DNA from 3 places in the Paraclostridium dentum genome. Region 3 is predicted to be linked to each of the others. Evidence: a T-box and tRNA genes for the amino acid it is inferred to sense, from the RefSeq annotation. Region 3 holds a T-box; the other regions hold tRNA genes.
What was found. The T-box of region 3 lies ahead of alaS (alanine--tRNA ligase). A T-box ahead of a tRNA ligase gene usually reads a tRNA of that ligase, here a tRNA-Ala.

Region 1 (5,088 bases), 700 kb from region 3:
CCTAGCATTTTATATATAGCGCCTTTCTTATGACCTGGCATATGAAATGATATTATATTATCATCAACTATTTTTCTTAAAGAATCTATTATTGGTGTATTCATTACTTTTAATTTTACTTTAACTTAAATTTCAAGCTAAAGATCCTCCTCCCAAAACATATTGTGATTATATTAAACGACTATTTTAATCATATAATTATAATCAAGTTTTTTAAAGTATCTTTTATCATTTTTTACTTTATATAGTTTAATCACATCTCGTACAAGAATAATATTTTTATATTTTATACAACAAAAAGTGGTTAGTATTAAGTTACAATGCAGATGTCATTTTAAATCATCTTTTCTCATCTCTTTAACTCATACAGTACAAGCGTAATTCTTCTTTATTTTACACATCAAAAAAGTGGTTAGTATTAAGTTACAATGCAGATGTCATTCAAAGCATTTCCTCAGCTTTATGACTTCAAATGTAACTTAATACTAACCACCACTTAAATCCACGTAAAATAAAAAAAGATTACGCGGCTACGTCCTACTCTCCCAGGCAGCTTCCCACCAAGTACCATCGGCGCTAAAGAGCTTAACTTCTGTGTTCGGAATGGGAACAGGTGTATCCTCTTTGCTGTAATAACCGCATAATCTTTATTTAGAGTTAGTACTCTAAAAACTGAATAACATTTGTAAGATTAAATAATCTTGGTCAAGTCCTCGATCTATTAGTATCGGTAAGCTACATACATTGCTGCACTTACACCTCCGACCTATCAACCAGGTAGTCTTCCTGGGATCTTACCCTTACGGTGGGAAATCTTATCTTGAAGTTGGCTTCGCGCTTAGATGCTTTCAGCGCTTATCCATTCCGTACATAGCTACCCAGCCATGCCCTTGGCAGAACAACTGGTACACCAGAGGTACGTCCATCCCGGTCCTCTCGTACTAAGGACAGGTCTCCTCAAATTTCCTACGCCTGCGACGGATAGGGACCGAACTGTCTCACGACGTTCTGAACCCAGCTCGCGTACCACTTTAATGGGCGAACAGCCCAACCCTTGGGACCTACTACAGCCCCAGGATGTGATGAGCCGACATCGAGGTGCCAAACCTCCCCGTCGATGTGGACTCTTGGGGGAGATAAGCCTGTTATCCCCAGGGTAGCTTTTATCCGTTGAGCGATGGCCCTTCCATGCGGAACCACCGGATCACTAAGTCCGACTTTCGTCCTTGCTCGACCTGTATGTCTTGCAATCAAGCTCTCTTCTGCCTTTACACTCTACGCACGATTTCCGACCGTGCTGAGAGAACCTTTGAGCGCCTCCGTTACTCTTTGGGAGGCGACCGCCCCAGTCAAACTGCCCACCTGACAGTGTCCCAATACCTGATTCAAGGTATCTGGTTAGAATCTCAGTACTACAAGGGTGGTATCCCAAGGATAGCTCCACCGAGACTGGCGTCCCGATTTCATAGCCTCCCACCTATCCTGTACATGTAGCACCAAAATTCAATGTCAAGCTACAGTAAAGCTCCATGGGGTCTTTCCGTCCTGTCGCAGGTACCCGGCATCTTCACCGGGATTACAATTTCACCGAGTCTGTTGTTGAGACAGTGCCCAAATCGTTACGCCTTTCGTGCGGGTCGGAACTTACCCGACAAGGAATTTCGCTACCTTAGGACCGTTATAGTTACGGCCGCCGTTTACTGGGGCTTAAGTTCACTGCTTCGGATAAATCCTAACAGATCCCCTTAACCTTCCAGCACCGGGCAGGCGTCAGCTCCTATACATCGTCTTGCGACTTAGCAGAAACCTGTGTTTTTGGTAAACAGTCGCTTGGGCCTATTCTCTGCGGCCACCTCGGGCGTTAACCCTAACGTGGCACCCCTTCTCCCTAAGTTACGGGGTCATTTTGCCGAGTTCCTTAACAACAGTTCTCTCGCTGGCCTTAGGATACTCTCCTCACCCACCTGTGTCGGTTTGCGGTACGGGCACCTTTAATCTCGATAGAAACTTTTCTCGACAGTGTGAAATCAGCTACTTCGCTACTTAATTTCGCTCCCCATCGTACCCCAGCATTATCATGGCGGATTTGCCTGCCTTGACTGCCTCAGTACTTAGCCACACATAACCAACAGTGTGGTTAGCTTATCCTACTGTGTCATTCCATCTCTCAAACGATTATCGGTGGTACAGGAATCTCAACCTGTTGTCCATCACCTACGCCTTTCGGCCTCGGCTTAGGTCCCGACTAACCCAGGGCGGACGAACCTTCCCCTGGAAACCTTGGGTTTACGGCCCGTGGGATTCTCACCCACGTCTCGCTACTCATGCCAACATTCTCACTCCTATACTGTCCACACGTCCTTACGGTCATGCTTCAGCCTGCATAGGAAGCTCCCCTACCTATCATAAATGATATCGTAGCTTCGGTAGTAAGTTTTAGCCCCGGTAATCTTCGGCGCAGGATCACTCGACCAGTGAGCTATTACGCACTCTTTAAATGAGTGGCTGCTTCTAAGCCAACATCCTGGTTGTCTATGCAATCCCACATCCTTTACCACTTAACTTACATTTAGGGACCTTAGCTGACGATCTGGGCTGTTGCCCTCTCGACTATGAATCTTATTACCCACAGTCTGACTCCCAAGTATAAAATAACGGCATTCGGAGTTTGATAATCTTCGGTAAGCGCAATGCCCCCTAGGATATTCAGTGCTCTACCTCCGTATTTCTCAACCTTGAGGCTAGCCCTAAAGCTATTTCGGGGAGAACCAGCTATCTCCGAGCTCGATTGGAATTTCACCGCTATCCACAAGTCATCCCCGAGCTTTTCAACGCTCGTGGGTTCGGACCTCCACGAAATTTTACTTTCGCTTCATCCTGCTCATGGATAGGTCGCTCGGTTTCGGGTCTACGACAGCAAACTTAACGCCCATTTAAGACTCGCTTTCACTACGGCTCCATACCTTAAGTACTTAACCTAGCTTACTATCGTAACTCGTTGGCCCGTTCTACAAAAAGTACGCGGTCACACATATAAAGTGCTTCCACAGCTTGTAAGCGCAGGGTTTCAGGTTCTATTTCACTCCCCTCCCGGGGTTCTTTTCACCTTTCCCTCACGGTACTATGCGCTATCGGTCACTAAGTAGTATTTAGCCTTGGAGGATGGTCCCTCCTGCTTCCCACAGGGTTTCACGTGTCCCGTGGTACTCTGGATCACATCTAAAGTCTTCTCGTTTCAACTACGTGGCTATTACACTTTATAGCGGAGCTTTCCAACTCTCTTCGTTTACGATACCTCTTTGTTGATGATGTGTCCGCAACCCCAGCGAAGAAAACTTCACTGGTTTGGGCTATTCCGCGTTCGCTCGCCGCTACTTACGGAATCGAATTTCTTTCTTTTCCTCCGGGTACTTAGATGTTTCAGTTCCCCGGGTTCCCCTCACTAAGCTATGTATTCACTTAATGATACTTAGACATTACTCTAAGTGAGTTTCCTCATTCGGAAATCTTCGGATCAAAGTTTACGTGCAACTCCCCGAAGCTTATCGCAGCTTATCGCGTCCTTCATCGGCTCTTAGTGCCAAGGCATCCGCCCTGCGCCCTTAATAACTTGACCAGTTATTAAAAGTGTTATTTTTTAAAGAGTTTTCTTCTCTTATAATTGGTTTATTTAATCATCACTAAATGTTATGCAGTTTTCAAAGTACTAATATGGTGGAGATGAGGAGGATCGAACTCCTGACCCCTTGCGTGCAAGGCAAGTGCTCTCCCAGCTGAGCTACACCCCCACAATATGAAGTTCATTTAAGAACTCTCAAAATTAAACAGTAGGCAATTACTCCTTAGAAAGGAGGTGATCCAGCCGCACCTTCCGATACGGCTACCTTGTTACGACTTCACCCCAGTCATTGGTTTCACCTTCGACGGCCGCTTCCTAAAAGGTTAGCTAACCGGCTTCGGGCGCCCCCAACTTCCATGGTGTGACGGGCGGTGTGTACAAGACCCGGGAACGCATTCACCGCAGCATTCTGATCTGCGATTACTAGTAACTCCAGCTTCATGTAGGCGAGTTTCAGCCTACAATCCGAACTGAGAATGGCTTTAAGGGATTAGCTCCACCTCGCGGCTTGGCAACCCTCTGTACCACCCATTGTAGCACGTGTGTAGCCCTAAGCATAAGGGGCATGATGATTTGACGTCATCCCCACCTTCCTCCGAGTTATCCTCGGCAGTCCCTCTAGAGTGCCCAACTTAATGCTGGCAACTAAAGGCAAGGGTTGCGCTCGTTGCGGGACTTAACCCAACATCTCACGACACGAGCTGACGACAACCATGCACCACCTGTCACCACTGTCCCCGAAGGGAAATCTCCGATTAGGGAGAGATCAGTGGGATGTCAAGCTTAGGTAAGGTTCTTCGCGTTGCTTCGAATTAAACCACATGCTCCGCTACTTGTGCGGGTCCCCGTCAATTCCTTTGAGTTTCACTCTTGCGAGCGTACTTCCCAGGCGGAGTACTTAATGCGTTAGCTGCGGCACCGAGGGGGGTAACCCCCGACACCTAGTACTCATCGTTTACGGCGTGGACTACCAGGGTATCTAATCCTGTTTGCTCCCCACGCTTTCGTGCCTCAGTGTCAGTTACAGTCCAGAGAGCCGCCTTCGCTACTGGTATTCCTCCTAATATCTACGCATTTCACCGCTACACTAGGAATTCTACTCTCCTCTCCTGCACTCAAGTTCTCTAGTTTCAAAAGCTTACTACGGTTGAGCCGTAGCCTTTCACTTCTGACTTAAAAAACCACCTACGCACCCTTTACGCCCAGTAATTCCGGATAACGCTAGCCCCCTACGTATTACCGCGGCTGCTGGCACGTAGTTAGCCGGGGCTTCCTCCTCAAGTACCGTCATTATCTTCCTTGAGGACAGAGCTTTACGACCCGAAGGCCTTCATCGCTCACGCGGCGTTGCTGCATCAGGCTTTCGCCCATTGTGCAATATTCCCCACTGCTGCCTCCCGTAGGAGTCTGGACCGTGTCTCAGTTCCAGTGTGGCCGATCACCCTCTCAGGTCGGCTACTGATCGTTGC
Region 2 (5,088 bases), 710 kb from region 3:
AGCGCTTATCCATTCCGTACATAGCTACCCAGCCATGCCCTTGGCAGAACAACTGGTACACCAGAGGTACGTCCATCCCGGTCCTCTCGTACTAAGGACAGGTCTCCTCAAATTTCCTACGCCTGCGACGGATAGGGACCGAACTGTCTCACGACGTTCTGAACCCAGCTCGCGTACCACTTTAATGGGCGAACAGCCCAACCCTTGGGACCTACTACAGCCCCAGGATGTGATGAGCCGACATCGAGGTGCCAAACCTCCCCGTCGATGTGGACTCTTGGGGGAGATAAGCCTGTTATCCCCAGGGTAGCTTTTATCCGTTGAGCGATGGCCCTTCCATGCGGAACCACCGGATCACTAAGTCCGACTTTCGTCCTTGCTCGACCTGTATGTCTTGCAATCAAGCTCTCTTCTGCCTTTACACTCTACGCACGATTTCCGACCGTGCTGAGAGAACCTTTGAGCGCCTCCGTTACTCTTTGGGAGGCGACCGCCCCAGTCAAACTGCCCACCTGACAGTGTCCCAATACCTGATTCAAGGTATCTGGTTAGAATCTCAGTACTACAAGGGTGGTATCCCAAGGATAGCTCCACCGAGACTGGCGTCCCGATTTCATAGCCTCCCACCTATCCTGTACATGTAGCACCAAAATTCAATGTCAAGCTACAGTAAAGCTCCATGGGGTCTTTCCGTCCTGTCGCAGGTACCCGGCATCTTCACCGGGATTACAATTTCACCGAGTCTGTTGTTGAGACAGTGCCCAAATCGTTACGCCTTTCGTGCGGGTCGGAACTTACCCGACAAGGAATTTCGCTACCTTAGGACCGTTATAGTTACGGCCGCCGTTTACTGGGGCTTAAGTTCACTGCTTCGGATAAATCCTAACAGATCCCCTTAACCTTCCAGCACCGGGCAGGCGTCAGCTCCTATACATCGTCTTGCGACTTAGCAGAAACCTGTGTTTTTGGTAAACAGTCGCTTGGGCCTATTCTCTGCGGCCACCTCGGGCGTTAACCCTAACGTGGCACCCCTTCTCCCTAAGTTACGGGGTCATTTTGCCGAGTTCCTTAACAACAGTTCTCTCGCTGGCCTTAGGATACTCTCCTCACCCACCTGTGTCGGTTTGCGGTACGGGCACCTTTAATCTCGATAGAAACTTTTCTCGACAGTGTGAAATCAGCTACTTCGCTACTTAATTTCGCTCCCCATCGTACCCCAGCATTATCATGGCGGATTTGCCTGCCTTGACTGCCTCAGTACTTAGCCACACATAACCAACAGTGTGGTTAGCTTATCCTACTGTGTCATTCCATCTCTCAAACGATTATCGGTGGTACAGGAATCTCAACCTGTTGTCCATCACCTACGCCTTTCGGCCTCGGCTTAGGTCCCGACTAACCCAGGGCGGACGAACCTTCCCCTGGAAACCTTGGGTTTACGGCCCGTGGGATTCTCACCCACGTCTCGCTACTCATGCCAACATTCTCACTCCTATACTGTCCACACGTCCTTACGGTCATGCTTCAGCCTGCATAGGAAGCTCCCCTACCTATCATAAATGATATCGTAGCTTCGGTAGTAAGTTTTAGCCCCGGTAATCTTCGGCGCAGGATCACTCGACCAGTGAGCTATTACGCACTCTTTAAATGAGTGGCTGCTTCTAAGCCAACATCCTGGTTGTCTATGCAATCCCACATCCTTTACCACTTAACTTACATTTAGGGACCTTAGCTGACGATCTGGGCTGTTGCCCTCTCGACTATGAATCTTATTACCCACAGTCTGACTCCCAAGTATAAAATAACGGCATTCGGAGTTTGATAATCTTCGGTAAGCGCAATGCCCCCTAGGATATTCAGTGCTCTACCTCCGTATTTCTCAACCTTGAGGCTAGCCCTAAAGCTATTTCGGGGAGAACCAGCTATCTCCGAGCTCGATTGGAATTTCACCGCTATCCACAAGTCATCCCCGAGCTTTTCAACGCTCGTGGGTTCGGACCTCCACGAAATTTTACTTTCGCTTCATCCTGCTCATGGATAGGTCGCTCGGTTTCGGGTCTACGACAGCAAACTTAACGCCCATTTAAGACTCGCTTTCACTACGGCTCCATACCTTAAGTACTTAACCTAGCTTACTATCGTAACTCGTTGGCCCGTTCTACAAAAAGTACGCGGTCACACATATAAAGTGCTTCCACAGCTTGTAAGCGCAGGGTTTCAGGTTCTATTTCACTCCCCTCCCGGGGTTCTTTTCACCTTTCCCTCACGGTACTATGCGCTATCGGTCACTAAGTAGTATTTAGCCTTGGAGGATGGTCCCTCCTGCTTCCCACAGGGTTTCACGTGTCCCGTGGTACTCTGGATCACATCTAAAGTCTTCTCGTTTCAACTACGTGGCTATTACACTTTATAGCGGAGCTTTCCAACTCTCTTCGTTTACGATACCTCTTTGTTGATGATGTGTCCGCAACCCCAGCGAAGAAAACTTCACTGGTTTGGGCTATTCCGCGTTCGCTCGCCGCTACTTACGGAATCGAATTTCTTTCTTTTCCTCCGGGTACTTAGATGTTTCAGTTCCCCGGGTTCCCCTCACTAAGCTATGTATTCACTTAATGATACTTAGACATTACTCTAAGTGAGTTTCCTCATTCGGAAATCTTCGGATCAAAGTTTACGTGCAACTCCCCGAAGCTTATCGCAGCTTATCGCGTCCTTCATCGGCTCTTAGTGCCAAGGCATCCGCCCTGCGCCCTTAATAACTTGACCAGTTATTAAAAGTGTTATTTTTTAAAGAGTTTTCTTCTCTTATAATTGGTTTATTTAATCATCACTAAATGTTATGCAGTTTTCAAAGTACTAATATGGTGGAGATGAGGAGGATCGAACTCCTGACCCCTTGCGTGCAAGGCAAGTGCTCTCCCAGCTGAGCTACACCCCCACAATATGAAGTTCATTTAAGAACTCTCAAAATTAAACAGTAGGTAATTACTCCTTAGAAAGGAGGTGATCCAGCCGCACCTTCCGATACGGCTACCTTGTTACGACTTCACCCCAGTCATTGGTTTCACCTTCGACGGCCGCTTCCTAAAAGGTTAGCTAACCGGCTTCGGGCGCCCCCAACTTCCATGGTGTGACGGGCGGTGTGTACAAGACCCGGGAACGCATTCACCGCAGCATTCTGATCTGCGATTACTAGTAACTCCAGCTTCATGTAGGCGAGTTTCAGCCTACAATCCGAACTGAGAATGGCTTTAAGGGATTAGCTCCACCTCGCGGCTTGGCAACCCTCTGTACCACCCATTGTAGCACGTGTGTAGCCCTAAGCATAAGGGGCATGATGATTTGACGTCATCCCCACCTTCCTCCGAGTTATCCTCGGCAGTCCCTCTAGAGTGCCCAACTTAATGCTGGCAACTAAAGGCAAGGGTTGCGCTCGTTGCGGGACTTAACCCAACATCTCACGACACGAGCTGACGACAACCATGCACCACCTGTCACCACTGTCCCCGAAGGGAAATCTCCGATTAGGGAGAGGTCAGTGGGATGTCAAGCTTAGGTAAGGTTCTTCGCGTTGCTTCGAATTAAACCACATGCTCCGCTACTTGTGCGGGTCCCCGTCAATTCCTTTGAGTTTCACTCTTGCGAGCGTACTTCCCAGGCGGAGTACTTAATGCGTTAGCTGCGGCACCGAGGGGGGTAACCCCCGACACCTAGTACTCATCGTTTACGGCGTGGACTACCAGGGTATCTAATCCTGTTTGCTCCCCACGCTTTCGTGCCTCAGTGTCAGTTACAGTCCAGAGAGCCGCCTTCGCTACTGGTATTCCTCCTAATATCTACGCATTTCACCGCTACACTAGGAATTCTACTCTCCTCTCCTGCACTCAAGTTCTCTAGTTTCAAAAGCTTACTACGGTTGAGCCGTAGCCTTTCACTTCTGACTTAAAAAACCACCTACGCACCCTTTACGCCCAGTAATTCCGGATAACGCTAGCCCCCTACGTATTACCGCGGCTGCTGGCACGTAGTTAGCCGGGGCTTCCTCCTCAAGTACCGTCATTATCTTCCTTGAGGACAGAGCTTTACGACCCGAAGGCCTTCATCGCTCACGCGGCGTTGCTGCATCAGGCTTTCGCCCATTGTGCAATATTCCCCACTGCTGCCTCCCGTAGGAGTCTGGACCGTGTCTCAGTTCCAGTGTGGCCGATCACCCTCTCAGGTCGGCTACTGATCGTTGCCTTGGTAAGCCATTACCTTACCAACTAGCTAATCAGACGCGGGTCCATCCTGTACCGCCGGAGCTTTGATACAAAAGCCATGCGACTTTCATATATTATCCCGTATTAGTATACCTTTCGGTATGTTATCCGTGTGTACAGGGCAGGTTACCCACGCGTTACTCACCCGTCCGCCGCTCTCTCCGAAGAGATCGCTCGACTTGCATGTGTTAGGCACGCCGCCAGCGTTCATCCTGAGCCAGGATCAAACTCTCAAATATAATTTAAAAAGTTGTCCATCGCTCAGCTAATCATTATCTGAATATCTGGCTTGGTTGTTTGTGTTTAATTCTTTAAAAAAGAATTTTTATAATTAACCTACTGTTTAATTTTCAAAGTTCTTAATTTGTTTTGCCCTTTTCTTAAGGACAAGTAATACTATACCACCTTAATTTAATAAGGTCAATAGTTTTTTTATATTTTTTTATTCTTAATTAAAAAATATTTTCATTGCAAAGTTGAATCTATTGGAATTCCTACTATTCAACTTGTTCTTTTTTATATTTAATTTTACATTTATAGACATAAAAGGACATAAAAAAATAACTTATATATTTAAAAATATAAGTTATTTTTTATATATTTCAATTTAATTATGTACATTTGTTCCAAAATATTTTTGAATACCTGCATATATAGCCCAAGCTACTTTTTCTTGATATTTTTCGTCATTCAATAGTTTAGATTCTTTCTCATTAGATAAAAAACCACACTCTATCAACACTGAAGGTATTTTATTATCCTTCAATAAATAAATATCATTACTTGGTTTAACCTCTCTTTGATTTGTTTCATCTACAACTCTCTTTAA
Region 3 (5,088 bases):
CTAAATCTACTGTATATTTTGGATTAGCATATTTGTTTGTAATTCAGTTGAAAAATATATTAGGTGTTGATATAAAATTTGTATATTTACTTACTATAACTGAAACTATAAAGTATATTGTTTATTATTTTTTAATAAGAGATGCATATGCATATTTAAGACTTTATACTTATCAAAAAACAAAGTCTATAATGGCATTGAATATAATGGGAATGACATTTTTAGCTTCGTTAATTATAAAGTTTAATATTAGCTTTTGGATAATTTCAGCACTCGCATTTTTCTATGCACCGATGAAACTAAAGATGGCTTAGGACAATTTTAAATAAAACAAAAAGCACCCTGTAGCATTTGTTGCGGGGCGCTTTTTAAATTTAGTGATTAAGAGTTTTTCCTGATTTTAAGGCTTCTCTTTCTTCAATTAAGTTTTGTATTACAGTATTTAATTCCCAGTCAATGGAAGTTTCAGTAACTACAGCAATTAAAGGTCTTTGTATCCTAAATTTTTTAAGAGCTTCCATAAAAGAGTGAATTTTAACATGGTCTACATTATTAAATATAACAGCGTTATGCTTTAATCCATCTTCGCAACTTTCATCTATATTATTATTTAAAATATCTTTTACTAAAGTTGTAGCATTCTTAGGCATAAGAATTATTTGATCTTTTAGTCCAATTAGATTGCATATATTTTTTAACATACCTAAATCTTTTGTATTAAAGTTATAAAGTAAGACACAAACTCTATCGTCACTATAAGTAGGCAAAGTATTTATATTTTTAAAATCCATAGTAATTTAAGCACCTCCTTTTTAAAATAAGTTTACTATTATTGATACCAAATTAAGAAAATTTTAAACATAAATACGAACTTTGTTAAAGAAAAAATTGAAAATGTTACAATAGATACCAAATATAAGAAGTATGTTTTATTTGGAGACATGAATATGTTTTTGTGATATACTATTGTGTAAAACATAGTAGTACTTTTTAAAAGGAGAAATGAAATGGATAAAACTCAATTTTTAAATTACATAAATAAAAAACTTAAAAATCATGTTAATATAAGTAAAAACTGGGCATTAAGAAAAGTACTAGAGAAACCTTTGGAAATAATTTCAAAAGTACTTATAGTTCCGCCAATTGTTTTTACGGGTATAATGATATTTGGAATGTTAATTTTAAGTTCAATGAGCTGGTTTAGTATAAGTTACTTGCCAGATTTTATTCAAATAATGGATACAAGAATAATAATAGGTACGCTTGGATTTATAATTAGTATTATATTTGCAGGGATAAGTATAGTGGCTTGGCCTATATATATAGTAGTTTTAGTATTTGGAATTTGGTTTATAAAAACTTATAGAAGGTTTATAAAAAATCATAATTTATATAAAAAAGCAAATGATTTAATGGATAACCTATAAGTTAATACTTTAAAAAATATATCAAAGTATATATAATATAAAGAACGAGGTGATAATATGAAAAAAAGAGTAATGATCGGTATGAGTGGTGGAGTAGATAGTTCTGTTGCAGCGTATCTTTTAAAAGAGCAAGGATATGATGTAATAGGTGTTACTATGAAATTATGGCAAGACGATGATGATGAACTTATAGAAAATGAGGGTGGATGTTGTTCATTAGCAGCAGTTGAAGATGCGAGAAAAGTTGCTGATAGAATAGGGATACCTTTTTATGTATTAAACTTTAGCGAGGTATTTAAAGAGAAGGTAATCGAACCATTTATAGATGAATATTTAAACGGAAGAACTCCAAATCCTTGTATAGCTTGTAATAAGCATATAAAATTTGATGATTTCTTTAATAAAGCTCGCCAAATAGGATGTGATTATGTAGCTACAGGACATTACGCTAAAATAGAAAAAGATGAAGAGACAGGTAGATATTTACTTAAAAAGTCTGTTACGGATAAAAAAGACCAAACTTACGCATTATACAATTTAACTCAAGAGCAATTAGAACATACTTTACTTCCTATAGGCGAGTATGAAAAAGATAAAGTTAGAGAGATTGCAAAAGAGATAGGTATAGAAGTTCACAATAAACCAGATAGTCAAGAAATATGTTTTGTAAAAGATAATGACTATGCAGGCTATGTACAGAAACATTCTAAAAAGAGAATTGATCCAGGATTTTTCGTAGATACTAATGGTAATGTATTAGGAAAGCATAAGGGAATAATAAATTACACTATAGGTCAAAGAAAAGGGTTAGGAATTGCATTTGGAAAGCCTATGTTTGTTGTTGATATAGACCCAGTTAAAAATACAGTTGTATTAGGTGATAATGAAGATATATTCTCAAATGCATTAATAGCTAGGGATGTAAATTTAATCTCAATAGATGATATAAATGAACCTATAAGAGTACAAGCTAAAGTTAGATATTCAGCAAAAGCATCAGATGCTACAGTAACTAAAGTTGGAGAAAATACATTTAAAATAGTATTTGACCAACCACAAAGAGCTATAACTAAAGGTCAATCAGTTGTTATGTATGATGGAGAAAAAGTTGTAGGTGGAGGCGTAATAGAAAAAAGCCTATAATAAAAAACTATTGATTATTTTCATAAAATTTAGTAATATAACTATTAATCATATAGAAATAAAATAATTTTAAATACAGTGAAAAGAAATAGTAAATTAATTGATGCATTACAGAGAGAGGGAATAGGTGAAAGCCCTTATGATAGATTAGTTGAAGCAGTCTTGGAGTATCAACTTTGAAACTAAGTAGGAGTTGACGGTAGTTCCGTTATAACTTAAGGTTTTCCGAAGATACTGTAGATTTTTTACAGTAATTAGGGTGGTACCGCGAGATATATCCTCGCCCCTATAGTATTATAGAGGCGGGGATTTTTTACGCTTAAGGAAATTATGCTTGCTAAAAAATTATGAACGACCTATGAAACTTAGTTATATAAATTTACTATGTTTTGGGCGTAAAAAAGATTTTGAGCAACGGACGAAGTCGTTGGCGAAATAAAGTGGTTCGCAGACGTAGTCGCTCAAGCAAAGCGAATTTTTTAATTCATAGAAAAGTAGCAAATTTAAGGAGGAAATTTAAAATGCAAAAAATGGGATTAAACGAAATAAGAAGTAAATTTTTAAAATTCTTTGAATCAAAAGGACACTTAGTTCAACCAAGTTATTCATTAGTGCCACATAATGATAAAAGTTTATTATTAATAAATGCAGGTATGGCACCTCTTAAAAATTATTTTTCAGGAACAGAGATTCCACCAAGTAAGAGAATGACTACTTGTCAAAAGTGTGTAAGAACAGGAGATATAGAAAATGTAGGGGTTACAGCTAGACATGCTACATTATTCGAAATGCTTGGAAACTTCTCTTTTGGAGATTACTTTAAAGAAGAAACTTTAAAATGGGGATGGGAGTTTGTTACAGAACATTTAAACATACCTCAAGATAAAGTATGGGTAAGTGTATACTTTGAAGATGACGAAGCTTTTGAAATATGGGAAAAAGAAATAGGTATACCAAAAGAAAGAATAGTAAGACTAGGAAAAGAAGATAACTTCTGGGAAATAGGAACTGGTGCTTGTGGACCTTGTTCAGAAATTCACTTTGATAGAGGTGAAGAGTATGGATGTGATAATCCAGATTGTAAACCAGGATGTGATTGTGATAGATACTTAGAATTCTGGAACCATGTTTTCTCTCAATTTAACAAAGATGAAGAAGGAAATTACAATCCATTAGAGAACAAAAACATAGATACAGGTATGGGTCTTGAAAGAATTGCATGTATAATGCAAGGAGTTGACACTATATTTGATGTAGATACTATAAAGCAAATATTAAATGCTGTTGAGAAAATGACAAATTCAACATATGGAAAAGATTACAAAACTGATAAATCTATAAGAATAATAACTGATCATATAAGAAGTGTAAGTTTCTTAGTTGCGGATGGAGTTTTACCATCAAATGAAGGTAGAGGATACGTATTAAGAAGATTATTAAGAAGAGCTGCTCGTAATGGTAAATTACTTGGGATGAAAGATCCATTCTTATACAACTTAGTTGATGAAGTTATATCTGTAAGTGGAGAAGCTTACCCAGAGTTAGTTGAAAAAGCTGACTACATTAAAAAAGTTATAAGAATAGAAGAAGAAAAGTTTAATGAAACTATAGATAAAGGTAATGAAATATTATCTTCATATATAGAAGAGTTAAAAGCTAAAAATGAGAAAACTTTAAGTGGAGAGAATGCATTTAGATTATATGATACTTATGGATTCCCTGTTGACTTAACAAAAGAGATATTAGAAGAAGAACATTTAGAAATAGATGAAGAAGGCTTCAAGTCTGAAATGGAAAAACAAAGACAAACAGCTAGAGATGCAAGAGGAAATATGGATGCAGAAGCATGGAAAGAAGATGCTATAGCTAAATTAGATAAAGATATAGTTACAAATTTTGAAGGATATGATATTCTATCTATAGAATCAACTGTTAAGGGAATAGCTAAAAATAATGAATTAGTAGACTCAGCAAGTGTTGGTGATGAAGTTATAATAGTTCTTGATAAAACTGCATTTTATGCAGAAGGTGGAGGACAAGTTGGAGACAAAGGTCTTTTAGTTAATAAAAACGAAGATTTAGTAGTAGAAGTTTTAGATACTAAAAAAGGTCCAAATAACACTATAAAGCATGTATGTATAGTTAAATCAGGAATTATAAAACTTGAAGATGTAGTATATACTAAGGTTGATAAAGAAGTTAGATTAGCTTCAGCAAGAAACCACAGTGCTACACATGTTCTTCATAAAGTATTAAAAGAAGTTTTAGGAGATCACGTAAACCAAGCTGGATCACTTGTTACTCCAGAAAGATTAAGATTTGACGTAACTCACTTTGAATCTATATCAAAAGATGAGTTAAAGCTTATTGAAGAAAAAGTAAACAATATTATATTTGAGTCGTTAGATATAACTTGTGAAACTATGAGTATGACAGAAGCTGGTCAAAAAGGTGCAACAGCATTATTCGGAGAAAAATATGGTGATGAAGTAAGAGTTGTTTCAATGGGAGAATTCTC

Region 1: it encodes a tRNA-Ala, which carries the amino acid that the T-box ahead of alaS (alanine--tRNA ligase) is inferred to sense. The anticodon was not compared.
Region 2: it encodes a tRNA-Ala, which carries the amino acid that the T-box ahead of alaS (alanine--tRNA ligase) is inferred to sense. The anticodon was not compared.

Annotation. Positions count from the first base shown of each region.
Region 1 is NZ_CP183813.1:341-5,428, reverse strand. It holds gene ACN6I1_RS00025 (aminotransferase class I/II-fold pyridoxal phosphate-dependent enzyme) at 1-104, opposite strand, end outside; rRNA gene rrf (5S ribosomal RNA) at 525-641, opposite strand; rRNA gene ACN6I1_RS00015 (23S ribosomal RNA) at 702-3,616, opposite strand; tRNA gene ACN6I1_RS00010 (tRNA-Ala) at 3,713-3,788, opposite strand; rRNA gene ACN6I1_RS00005 (16S ribosomal RNA) at 3,847-5,088, opposite strand, start outside.
Region 2 is NZ_CP183813.1:3,192,169-3,197,256, reverse strand. It holds rRNA gene ACN6I1_RS15325 (23S ribosomal RNA) at 1-2,766, opposite strand, end outside; tRNA gene ACN6I1_RS15320 (tRNA-Ala) at 2,863-2,938, opposite strand; rRNA gene ACN6I1_RS15315 (16S ribosomal RNA) at 2,997-4,498, opposite strand; gene cwlD (N-acetylmuramoyl-L-alanine amidase CwlD) at 4,867-5,088, opposite strand, start outside.
Region 3 is NZ_CP183813.1:695,784-700,871, forward strand. It holds gene ACN6I1_RS03065 (DUF2232 domain-containing protein) at 1-314, shown strand, start outside; gene ACN6I1_RS03070 (DUF3783 domain-containing protein) at 375-791, opposite strand; gene ACN6I1_RS03075 (hypothetical protein) at 1,008-1,427, shown strand; gene mnmA (tRNA 2-thiouridine(34) synthase MnmA) at 1,485-2,570, shown strand; T-box leader at 2,640-2,861, shown strand; gene alaS (alanine--tRNA ligase) at 3,092-5,088, shown strand, end outside.